3 regions of the Rhizobium sp. BK529 genome follow, and region 1 is predicted to be linked to each of the others. Evidence: predicted binding sites of a transcription regulator. Region 1 holds the regulator's gene; each other region holds the start of a gene.
What was found. The regulator PhoB, encoded in region 1, activates phosphate uptake and scavenging genes when phosphate is short. The targets are predictions, from matches to a motif close to TGTCATNNANCTGTCAT.

Region 1 (3,255 bases):
TCTCGCATCGCCACCCGCACCGTGACGCGCCAGCAGGGCGCAACGATGCTGAAGGAAGAGATCGAGATCGAAACCGTCGAGGAGATGGACTACGTGCCGGCCGCAAACGTGGTCGTGCCGATCTCCCGTCGCCTCGGACTGACGGAGCTGACAGAGCGCACCTGCAAGTGGCCGGTCGGCGACCCGCTGAAGGACGACTTCTACTTCTGCGGCTGCGACTCCCCGGATTCATCGCCCTACTGCAACTATCATGCGCGCCTCGCCTATCAGCCGGTCAGCGAACGCCGCAAGGCTGTCCGGGTCGCCTGATCGGCGACCTCCAACAGACCAAACGTACCGTCACCCCTCCTCGCCGATGCGCGGAGGGGTGATTTTTTTAGCCGGCACAGGAGCGCGGGAAAACGGCTCCCGGCCACGGTCGTTCGAAGGCCGAGCTCTGCCGGCCTTCCACCATGCCTGACAATGCGAACTTATGTGGCCAACATCACCGATGCGTTTCAGCCTCGACCGGCATGGAACGGTCGTCATGGCGCTGTAGCGCGATTTTCTGATCCAGATGCGGTATTCTCGTCGAGTAGCACGGCGCAAACAGTCGCTCAGGGGTGCCAATGGAGATCGATCCGAAGCGCATGACAATGGGATTCGTCGGGACGGGCACGATTACAGAGGCCGTCGTCACCGGATTGGGCAAGACAGCGTTTCGCGACACACCGATCGTGCTGTCACCGCGTAACGCAGGCGTCGCCGCCCGTCTCGCGGCGGCAAACGAGAATGTGTCGATCGCTTTAAGCAATCAGGATGTCCTCGACCGCTCCGATCTCGCATTTTTGGCCGTGAGGCCGCAAATTGCCGAGGAGGTCGTCCGCTCGCTCCGATTTCGGCCGGGCCACCATGTCATCAGCTTTGTCGCGGCCACGCCAATGGATCAACTGCTGGCGTGGATCGATCCACCGGTTCGCCTAAGCCTGGCAATTCCACTTCCGTTCGTCGCAGATCTTCAGGGGGCGACTGCGATCTACCCGCCCGACGAAGTTTCCCACGCCCTCTTTTCGGCGCTCGGAACGGCGATCCAGGTTGAAAACAAACTTGAGTTCGAACTTCTCGCGGTGGCGAGCTGCCTGATGGCCAGCTATTTCGGCATCCTTGAGGCGACGTCGACCTGGCTGCAGAGCCAGGGGCTTTCGGGACCGTCTGGCGACGCCTACCTCCGTCAATTGTTTTCCGGCCTCGCCCATGCCGCCCGTTCAAAACCTATGGCGAGTTTCGACGAGCTCATCGGTGAGCATTCGACCAAGGGCGGATTGAATGAACAGGTGCTCGAAGACTTTCGCGCGTTCGGCGGCATGGCGGCTCTGCAAAAGGCTCTTGATCGAATTCTTGCGCGCATCCGCCTGTAAAAGCAGGTTCTTTCGAGGCTCGCTTCGGCGCTGGGTGTCGGCTTTCATTAGGAGTTGGGAGTTCCACATAGACAAACAGGCCGCCCGTCAAGCGGGCGACCCGTCTGGACCTCCGATCACTCGGATTAAGCTTCCATGGAATATCCCGCACCGCGGACGGTGCGGATGACGTCCTGCATGTTGGAGAAGTTCAGCGCCTTGCGCAGGCGGCCGACATGGACGTCGACGGTGCGTTCGTCCACATAGATGTCATGGCCCCAGACGCCGTCCAGAAGCTGGGAACGGGAGAAGACCCGGCCCGGCGATGACATCAGGAATTCCAGCAGGCGGAATTCGGTGGGACCGAGGCGGACTTCGCGGCTCTTGCGATGAACGCGATGGGTTTCGCGATCGAGCTCGATATCTCCACACTTCAGAACGGTGGAGAGAACCTCGGGACGGGCGCGGCGCAGCATCGCCTTGACGCGGGCGACAAGCTCCGGCGTGGAGAAGGGCTTGACGACATAGTCGTCGGCGCCGGTCGAGAGACCGCGAACGCGCTCGCTTTCCTCGCCGCGTGCCGTCAGCATGATGATCGGCAGGCGCTCGGTCTCCGGTCGCATGCGCAGTCGGCGGCAGAGCTCGATGCCGGAAACGCCCGGCAGCATCCAGTCAAGGATGAGCAGGTCCGGCGTGCGCTCCTGAAGCCGGATTTCCGCCTCGTCGCCACGGAGGATCGTATCCACCTCGAAACCTTCCGCTTCGAGGTTGTAGCGGAGAAGCACGCTGAGTGCCTCTTCATCTTCAACAACTGCAACTCTTGGGATCATGCGTGTCAGTCTCCTAATGCATGATCCTTAAACCGGGGGTGATTTAAACAAGGGACCATGCAGAAACTCGGAATTGGCTGCACCTAAAGCGTGTCGCGATCCTTCGGATCCGCTGCCGCGCTGTAAGCTTTTTTCGCATGTCGTTATCGCAAAACCGCTGCACACTTTTGCGCGACATGCTTTCTGCGCGCCCCCGGCGAGGGCGCGCATGCAATGGGCAGGTCCGGATTACTCCGTGACTGCGCCGACGGTGTTGGAGCTGTCGTCCTTCGGACGCTCGCCCTCCGGCTGGGAACCGGTTGCCATGTAGTAGATCGTCTCGGCGATGTTGGTCGCATGATCGCCGATGCGCTCGATGTTCTTGGCGCAGAAGAGAAGATGCGTGCAGCTCGTGATGTTGCGCGGATCTTCCATCATGTAGGTCAGGAGTTCGCGGAACAGCGAGGTGTACATCGCGTCGATTTCATCGTCGCGCTCGCGGATCGACTTTGCCTTGTCGGCCGAACGCGTCGTGTAGACGTCGAGCACTTCCTTGAGCTGGACGAGCGCCAGTTCGGAAAGATGCTCGAGACCGCGGGCGAGCTTGCGCGGAACGCCGGTGCTCTGCACGGCGATGACACGCTTGGCCGTGTTCTTGCCGAGATCGCCGACGCGCTCGAGGTCGGCGGCGATACGGATCGAACCCATGATCTCGCGAAGGTCGGAGGCCATCGGCTGGCGACGGGCGATCGTGACAATCGCCTTGTCGTTGATTTCGCGCTCGGCATGATCGAGGATCACGTCGTCCGAGATGACTTTCTGTGCGAGCGCGGTGTCACCGTTGACGAGCGCGCGAACAGCGTCGGCACCCATCTGTTCGGCAAGGCCGCCCATCTCGGCAATGCGCCGGGACAGGAACTTCAGGTCGTCATCGTAAGCAGAGAAAATATGTGTCGATGCCATGGGGCTTTGTCCTCGAAAATCGGGAAGGCTTCACATCTCCAAACTCAGCCGAACCGGCCCATGATATAGTCCTGGGTACGCGGATCGTCCGGGTTGGTGAACATCTT
Region 2 (3,255 bases), on a different contig from region 1:
TCGTCTACCTCAACAATGGCGGTATTCTGCAGACGGTTCTGCGCGATCTCGCAGCCTGATTGTTAAGACACTCAGTCGATAATGACCGCCGGAAAGCCATTTTCCGGCGGTTTTTCTTTGCGGAAAACGCGGCTGCTTTCAAGCTCACGGCGATGTGTTTCGGCCGTCCTCAGCCAGGGGCACCGTCTCACCCGTTCGTGACTTTGCGTTTGGATCTGGAAGGATTATTCGTACGTTCATATCTCGGAGCCGGCGGTCAGGACTATTACCGGCGCTGAAAAAGAGGTGCTGGTGAATGTCCCCGCGTTTTTTGATCCCGCTGGTAGCCGGGCTTGCCTTTGCAGGTCCGCTCTTGGCCGAAGACGGCGCGCCGAAAGGCGTCGTTGAGCTGTTTACGTCGCAGGGCTGCGCCTCCTGTCCGCCGGCCGATGCCGCATTCCGCAAGCTCGTCAGCCAAGGCGATGTCATCGCACTCGCCTATCACGTCGATTACTGGAACTATCTCGGCTGGGCCGATACGCTGAGTTCGAAGGAAAATACCGAGCGTCAGTACGGTTATGCCCGCATGATGGGCCGCAGTAACGTCTATACACCACAGGTGATCGTCAACGGCCGTGACCATATTGCAGGCGCCGATCTCGCCGGCATCAACGGCAAGCTGGACAGCTACGCGGGTGAAGGCAAAGGTCTAATCGTGCCCGTCAGCGCGCGCATGCGCGGCGACGAACTGGAGATCAAACTTGGCGCCGGTCAGGGCAAGGCCAATGTCGTGATCGTCTATTTCGACAAGGAAAAAACGATCAACGTCGAGAAGGGCGAAAATAGTGGCCAGAAGATTTCCTACCTCCATAGTGTGACCGATGTGGAGACCGTCGGCATGTGGGACGGCAAGGCCACGACACTCACCCTTCCGGCGAGTGTGATGGAAAAACCGGATTTGGAGGGATCAGCGATTCTCTTGCAGTCTGCGACGCCGAACGGCGATCCGGGAGCAATCCTCGGCGCTGCCGTCGTCATGGCTGGAAAAAATATCTAGTAACTTCATCCGGTTACGGATGAATGTGAGGCGGCCCGGCCAAGCGTATTCGGGGCTGGGGTTAAGGTCGATACGCTCCGCCGGGCCCTTTGGCGCGCTGGCGCCAAACTGGAACCTATAGTTCTCTTGGAAATGAGGCGCTGTTTTGACTGAAATGCGGCACACCGGAGAAAGCCGGTTTCGTCCCCAGTGTGATGCTCTGCGCCCTTGCAATTTGCCGTGGCTTGGGCAAACTGTCATTCTCCTGTCACACGTGGAGGCCTCGGGAGTCTGATGACAGATACGCCGGATTTGCGACACGGCGAAAGCCGCTCCGTCGACAATAGCTCTTCAACCGTCGTTGATCTCAGGGAATACAGACAAAACAAAGAGCCGATGCCGGTGACATTTCATCGGCGGGAACTCGACCAGATTCTGTGGATCTATGGTCGCATGGTGGGCGAAGGCGAGTGGAAAGACTATGCCATCGACCATACCAAGGAGAAGGCGGTCTTCTCCGTCTTCAAGCGCTCAGGCGAAATGCCGCTTTTCCGCATCGAGAAGAATCCGAAGCTTGCCGGAAAGCAGGGCGCCTTTTCGGTGGTGAATATCAACGGCATGATCCTGAAGCGCGGCCATGAACTCGCACCGGTGCTGAAGGTCTTCGACAAGTCGTTGAAACTCGTCGATAAATAGACAAGTTCACCCCTTGAACAGCGAGCCGGGATAAGCCTCGGGATCGGGATGGGTTTCCGTTCCTTCGCCGAGTTCCCGCTGCATCAGCATCGTATCAAGCCAGCGGCCGTGCTTGTAGCCGGCGCCCTTCATCAGGCCAATCTCTTCGAAACCGAGCGAGCGGTGAAGCGCGATTGAAGCCGGGCTCGCGCCGCCGATGACTGCGGTCATCTGTCGGAAGCCGGACACAGTGCAGCGGGAGATCAGTTCTCCGAGCAACAGCTTGCCGATGCCCTTCCCGCGTGCCTCCGTGCCCAGATAGATCGAATCCTCGACCAGCCAGCGATAGGCCGGCCGCGTGCGGAAGGCCGAAGCATAGGCATAGCCGAGCAGGGCTCCGCCCTCGTCCACCGCGGCCATGTAAGGGTAGCCCTGCTCGCGGATGGCGGAGAAACGGCCTGCCATTTCCGTCTGCGTCGGTGGTACGATTTCGTAGCTGGACGTGCCGTTCAGCACGGACTCGCGATAGATATCGGTAATGGCGGGAAGATCGGAAGGAACGGCGTCGCGCAGAATAGGGGGCATTTCGGATCGATCGGCACGGTTGAAAGAGCTCTCGTTGAAGCATTCCAGCAGACCGGCCGCAACAAAAAAGGCGGCCGAAGCCGCCTTTTCCGTTTCAGTGTGAGCCGCTTATTTCCGGTTACCCATGAACTGCAGCAGGAACATGAACAGGTTGATGAAGTCGAGGTAGAGCGTCAGCGCGCCCATGATGGCCTTGCGGCCCGCGACGTCATAACCGTCTGCTTCATAGTACATCTCCTTGATCCGCTGTGTATCGTAGGCGGTGAGGCCTGCGAAGATCAGCACGCCGATCACGGAGACCGCGAACTGCAGGGCCGACGAAGCCAGGAAAATGTTGACCAGCGAAGCGATGATCAGGCCGAAGAGGCCCATGATCAGGAACGAACCCATCGCCGACAGGTCACGCTTGGTCGTGTAGCCGTAAAGCGACAACGCGCCGAAGGATGCGGCCGTCACGAAGAAGGTCTGCGTGATGCTTGACTGTGTGTAGATCAGGAAGATCGACGACAGGGACAGACCGACCAATGCGGCGTAGATCCAGAAGGTCGCCTGTGCCGCGGCCACGCTCATGCGGCTAATGCGGAAGCTCAAGTAGAACACGGCCGCAAGAGGCGCAAGGATCACGACCCAACGCAGGGGAGACTGGTACAGCATCACCCCGAACTGGGTGAGTTCGTTGCCCTGGACGGCGAAGGTGAATGAGAAATAAGCGGCCAAACCAGTGATCGCCAGGCCCAGCGCCATCAGGTTGTAGACCTTGAGCATATAAGCGCGGAGGCCTTGATCAATCACTTCGCCGGTTTGTGCACGGCTTTGGTAGTTACGAAGATCAGCCATAGTTTCCTCTTACAAGCTCCGATGGAAATACGGTGTCGGGTTCACGACCCGGGCGCCGCTGCGGAGCTTCAGCATGCCTGCTGACAATATGAGGCTTTCGACCTTTTCAGACAAGGCCTTTGCAATCGGCCGTTCGGTTAAAT
Region 3 (3,255 bases), on a different contig from region 1:
TCGGCAGCTGTCATGACGTTGTTGCTGCCGATCTGTTCGGCGGCGGGGCGAACAAGCGACATCCAGCGACCGATGAAATCGCCCGGCGACAAAGGCTCGGCATCGGGATCGAGCGCGGCGCGGATACCGCCGCAGCGACCATGGCCCATGACGACGATGTTCTTGACCTTCAGCGCCTGAACGGCAAATTCGAGAGCCGCCGATGTTGAGTGAAAATGGCCGTCCGGTTCATATGGCGGCACCATGTTCGCAACGTTTCGGATGACGAACAGCTCACCAGGCCCTGCATCGAAGATCAGTTCTGGAGCCGCACGCGAGTCGCAACAAGCAATGACGAGCGTCGTCGGATTCTGCCCGTTTTCCGCAAGCTGCCGATATCGGTCGCGAGCGTCGGCATAGCGCCCGCTCATGAAGTTGCGATAACCGTCCAAAAGGGAGTTGGGAAAGCTCATCATGCCCCTGGATTAACGCGTGCGCGAGCCAAGATCAACTGCTGCGCTGCAATAGAATGAGAGCTATTTTTTTCGTCGTTGGACAGGATGGACGAGATGGCGCATTTGCACCATTGCCATAGGCGTCGAAAGGCTCGAAGCATCGCTTGCCAGCATCAGTTCGTTACTGCCGCGCTTGACGGCACGCGCCAGCACTTCGAACACGCTTGCCGTGGCAAGCTGCAACGCCTGTTCGTCCTCCATTCCCGAGAGCAAGCGGGACAGGAAGAGGGCGGCGAGCAAATCGCCGAGGCCATTCGGTGGGTTCTCGACGACACGATGTTCGGCAAGCAGGGCATGCTTTCCGGAGAGATAGAGGTTACCGGTGCTCCCCGTCATCATCGGCACCGCCGACGTGACCAGCATGCGTGAAGGGCCGAGCGCGAGTGCAGCTTCCATGACCGCTCCGTTATCATCGAGTGCAGCGCCCGAAAGCCAGGCGAGCTCGTAACGGTTCGGCGTTGCGAGTGAAGCAAGCGGTATCAAATGATCACGGATCGCCTCGGCCGTTGCTTCCGGCACGTAGAGACCACCGAGATCGCCCATGACCGGATCGCAGACATAAAGCAACTCCGGATTCTTCTCACGCAAGGACGCAACGAGTTTCGCAACGGAGCGAGCCTGGGCCGCATTGCCGAAGTAGCCTGACAGGACGGCTTTGACCTCGCCGATCCACGGCGCACGGATGAGATCGTCGATCGCCGCCTCGAAATCGGCCTCTGCAAAAGTGAGTCGTGTCGATCGGCCGTGACCGGGGTGCCAGGGCAGCACGATCGTGGGCAGCGCCCAGACCTGATGGCCAAGCGTTTCCAGCGCGAAGACCGCGGCCCGATTTCCGACCGATCCGCGCACGACATGGCTGGAGATGACGATGACTGCGCCTGCTGCGTTTTCCGACATGACATCCGAATCCGAATTCTGACCGCCGTTGATGATCTTTTTGACGAGGCGCTGTCAACCATTCTTCACGCGAGCGTGGAAATGTGCCTCGGGGCGAAAAAGCCGGATAAGGACGCTTTGCCCTCCATCGACACAAAACGACCCAAAAACTTTCGAAATCTCTCGCCAGCATAGTCAAAAAAGCACGAAAACTACTTTTCGAAGCCCCTTTTTAAAGATTCTTTCGAAGAGCCTTCTGCTAACTTGCCCATATCAAAACAAATCGGGGGGATGATCCATGGCTGCCAGAAACAATCCAAAACGGGAAAAGCAGATCGAAAGCGCGCGCAAGATCGCGGCTACAACCGGCGAACCCCATCTCGACCCCGAAATCCTCTTCGGCCGGGCCAGCGGCGACGACCTCGAACTCTACACACCGGAAATGCTTGCGCTTTCCGCCGTGCATTCGGCAGCCGAAATTACCGCCTGGAACCGCAAGACACCTCGTGTCAGCATCGACACGGTCGCCGATGTCGCCCCCGATGGCATCGCAGTCTCCATCCTTTCGGTGACGGATCACAACAAGCCCTTCCTGTACGAATCCGTCATGGGCGAGGTGACCAGCACATATCGCGACATCTGCATGGCAGTTCATCCGATCCTGATCCTGGAGGACGGCAAGGGCCCTGAACTCTATTCCGCCGATGTACCGAGCGACCCGGCTAAGCGGGTCAGCCACATCCAGCTTCATATATCACCGCTCAGCCCCTCACAGGCCACCGATCTGATCAAGCGGATCAAGGCAGTGCTCGAGCAGGTAGAGCTTGCCGTCTCCGATTGGAAGCCGATGCTTGCCCGGGTCGATGAAGTAATTTCAGAGCTTTCGAACTATAACGCCAGCCGCAAGAAGGTCGATCGCGACGAAGCAATCGCCTTCCTGACCTGGCTGCGTGACGAGAACTTCACCTTCCTCGGTATGCGCGACTACATCTATTCCGGCAAAGGCCCGGATGCGAAGGTCGAACGCGACAAGGGAACGGGCCTCGGCATTCTCTCCAATCCTGAAGTTCTCGTTCTGCGCACCGGCAAGGACGCCGTCACGACGACGCCCGAAATCCTCGCCTTCCTCGATGGTCCGGACTTCCTGATCGTCACCAAGGCCAATGTGAAATCCATCGTCCACCGCCGTGCCTATATGGACTATGTCGGCGTCAAGCGCTTCGACACCCAGGGCAACGTGACAGGGGAGTTGCGCATTGTCGGCCTTTTCACGTCAACTGCCTACACCTCTTCGGCCTCTGAAATTCCGCTGCTGCGATCCAAGATCGAGAAGGTGAAGGAGCATTTCGGCTTCGACCCGATGAGCCACTCGGGCCGCATGCTCGATAACACGCTAGAGTCCTATCCGCGTGACGATCTTTTCCAAATCGATACCCCGCTGCTTGCGACCTTCGCCGAGCAGATCAACGACCTCGCCGATCGCCCGCGCGTGCGAGTGCTACCGCGCATCGACCATTTCGACCGCTTCGTCTCCGTCATCGTCTTCGTGCCGCGCGAGGAATATGACTCGATCGTGCGAGAGCGGATCGGCACTTATCTGAAAACCGTCTACGACGGCCGCGTTTCGGCCTACTACCCCGCCTTCCCAGAAGGTGGGGTGGCTCGCGTTCACTTCATCATCGGCCGCTCGGGCGGTAAGACGCCGCGTATCCATCAGGCCAAGCTTGAGGAGACGATCCGCCAGATCACCGCACGCTGGGACAGCCGCTTCGAGATGCTCGCCGGCCCCAAGGCGCCGAAGCTCGGCGTCAGCAATGCCTTCCAGGAAGCCTTCACGCCGAATGAAGCGGTCGGCGACCTCCCCGACATCGCCGCATGCGCCGCC

Region 2: the regulator PhoB is predicted to act here: its motif matches at 1,271-1,287, upstream of FHX08_RS23905 (DUF2794 domain-containing protein).
Region 3: the regulator PhoB is predicted to act here: its motif matches at 1,444-1,460, upstream of FHX08_RS24865 (NAD-glutamate dehydrogenase).

The regions. Positions count from the first base shown of each region.
Region 1 covers NZ_JACIAU010000001.1:2,920,350-2,923,604, forward strand. The annotation lists gene FHX08_RS14700 (GcrA family cell cycle regulator) at 1-309, shown strand, start outside; gene FHX08_RS14705 (pyrroline-5-carboxylate reductase) at 609-1,397, shown strand; gene phoB (phosphate regulon transcriptional regulator PhoB) at 1,523-2,206, opposite strand; gene phoU (phosphate signaling complex protein PhoU) at 2,435-3,148, opposite strand; gene pstB (phosphate ABC transporter ATP-binding protein PstB) at 3,193-3,255, opposite strand, start outside.
Region 2 covers NZ_JACIAU010000004.1:222,346-225,600, reverse strand. The annotation lists gene acnA (aconitate hydratase AcnA) at 1-59, shown strand, start outside; gene FHX08_RS23910 (DUF1223 domain-containing protein) at 296-1,036, shown strand; gene FHX08_RS23905 (DUF2794 domain-containing protein) at 1,310-1,711, shown strand; gene FHX08_RS23900 (GNAT family N-acetyltransferase) at 1,718-2,275, opposite strand; gene FHX08_RS23895 (Bax inhibitor-1/YccA family protein) at 2,384-3,112, opposite strand.
Region 3 covers NZ_JACIAU010000004.1:430,789-434,043, forward strand. The annotation lists gene FHX08_RS24855 (carbonic anhydrase) at 1-455, opposite strand, end outside; gene pdxY (pyridoxal kinase PdxY) at 516-1,391, opposite strand; gene FHX08_RS24865 (NAD-glutamate dehydrogenase) at 1,669-3,255, shown strand, end outside.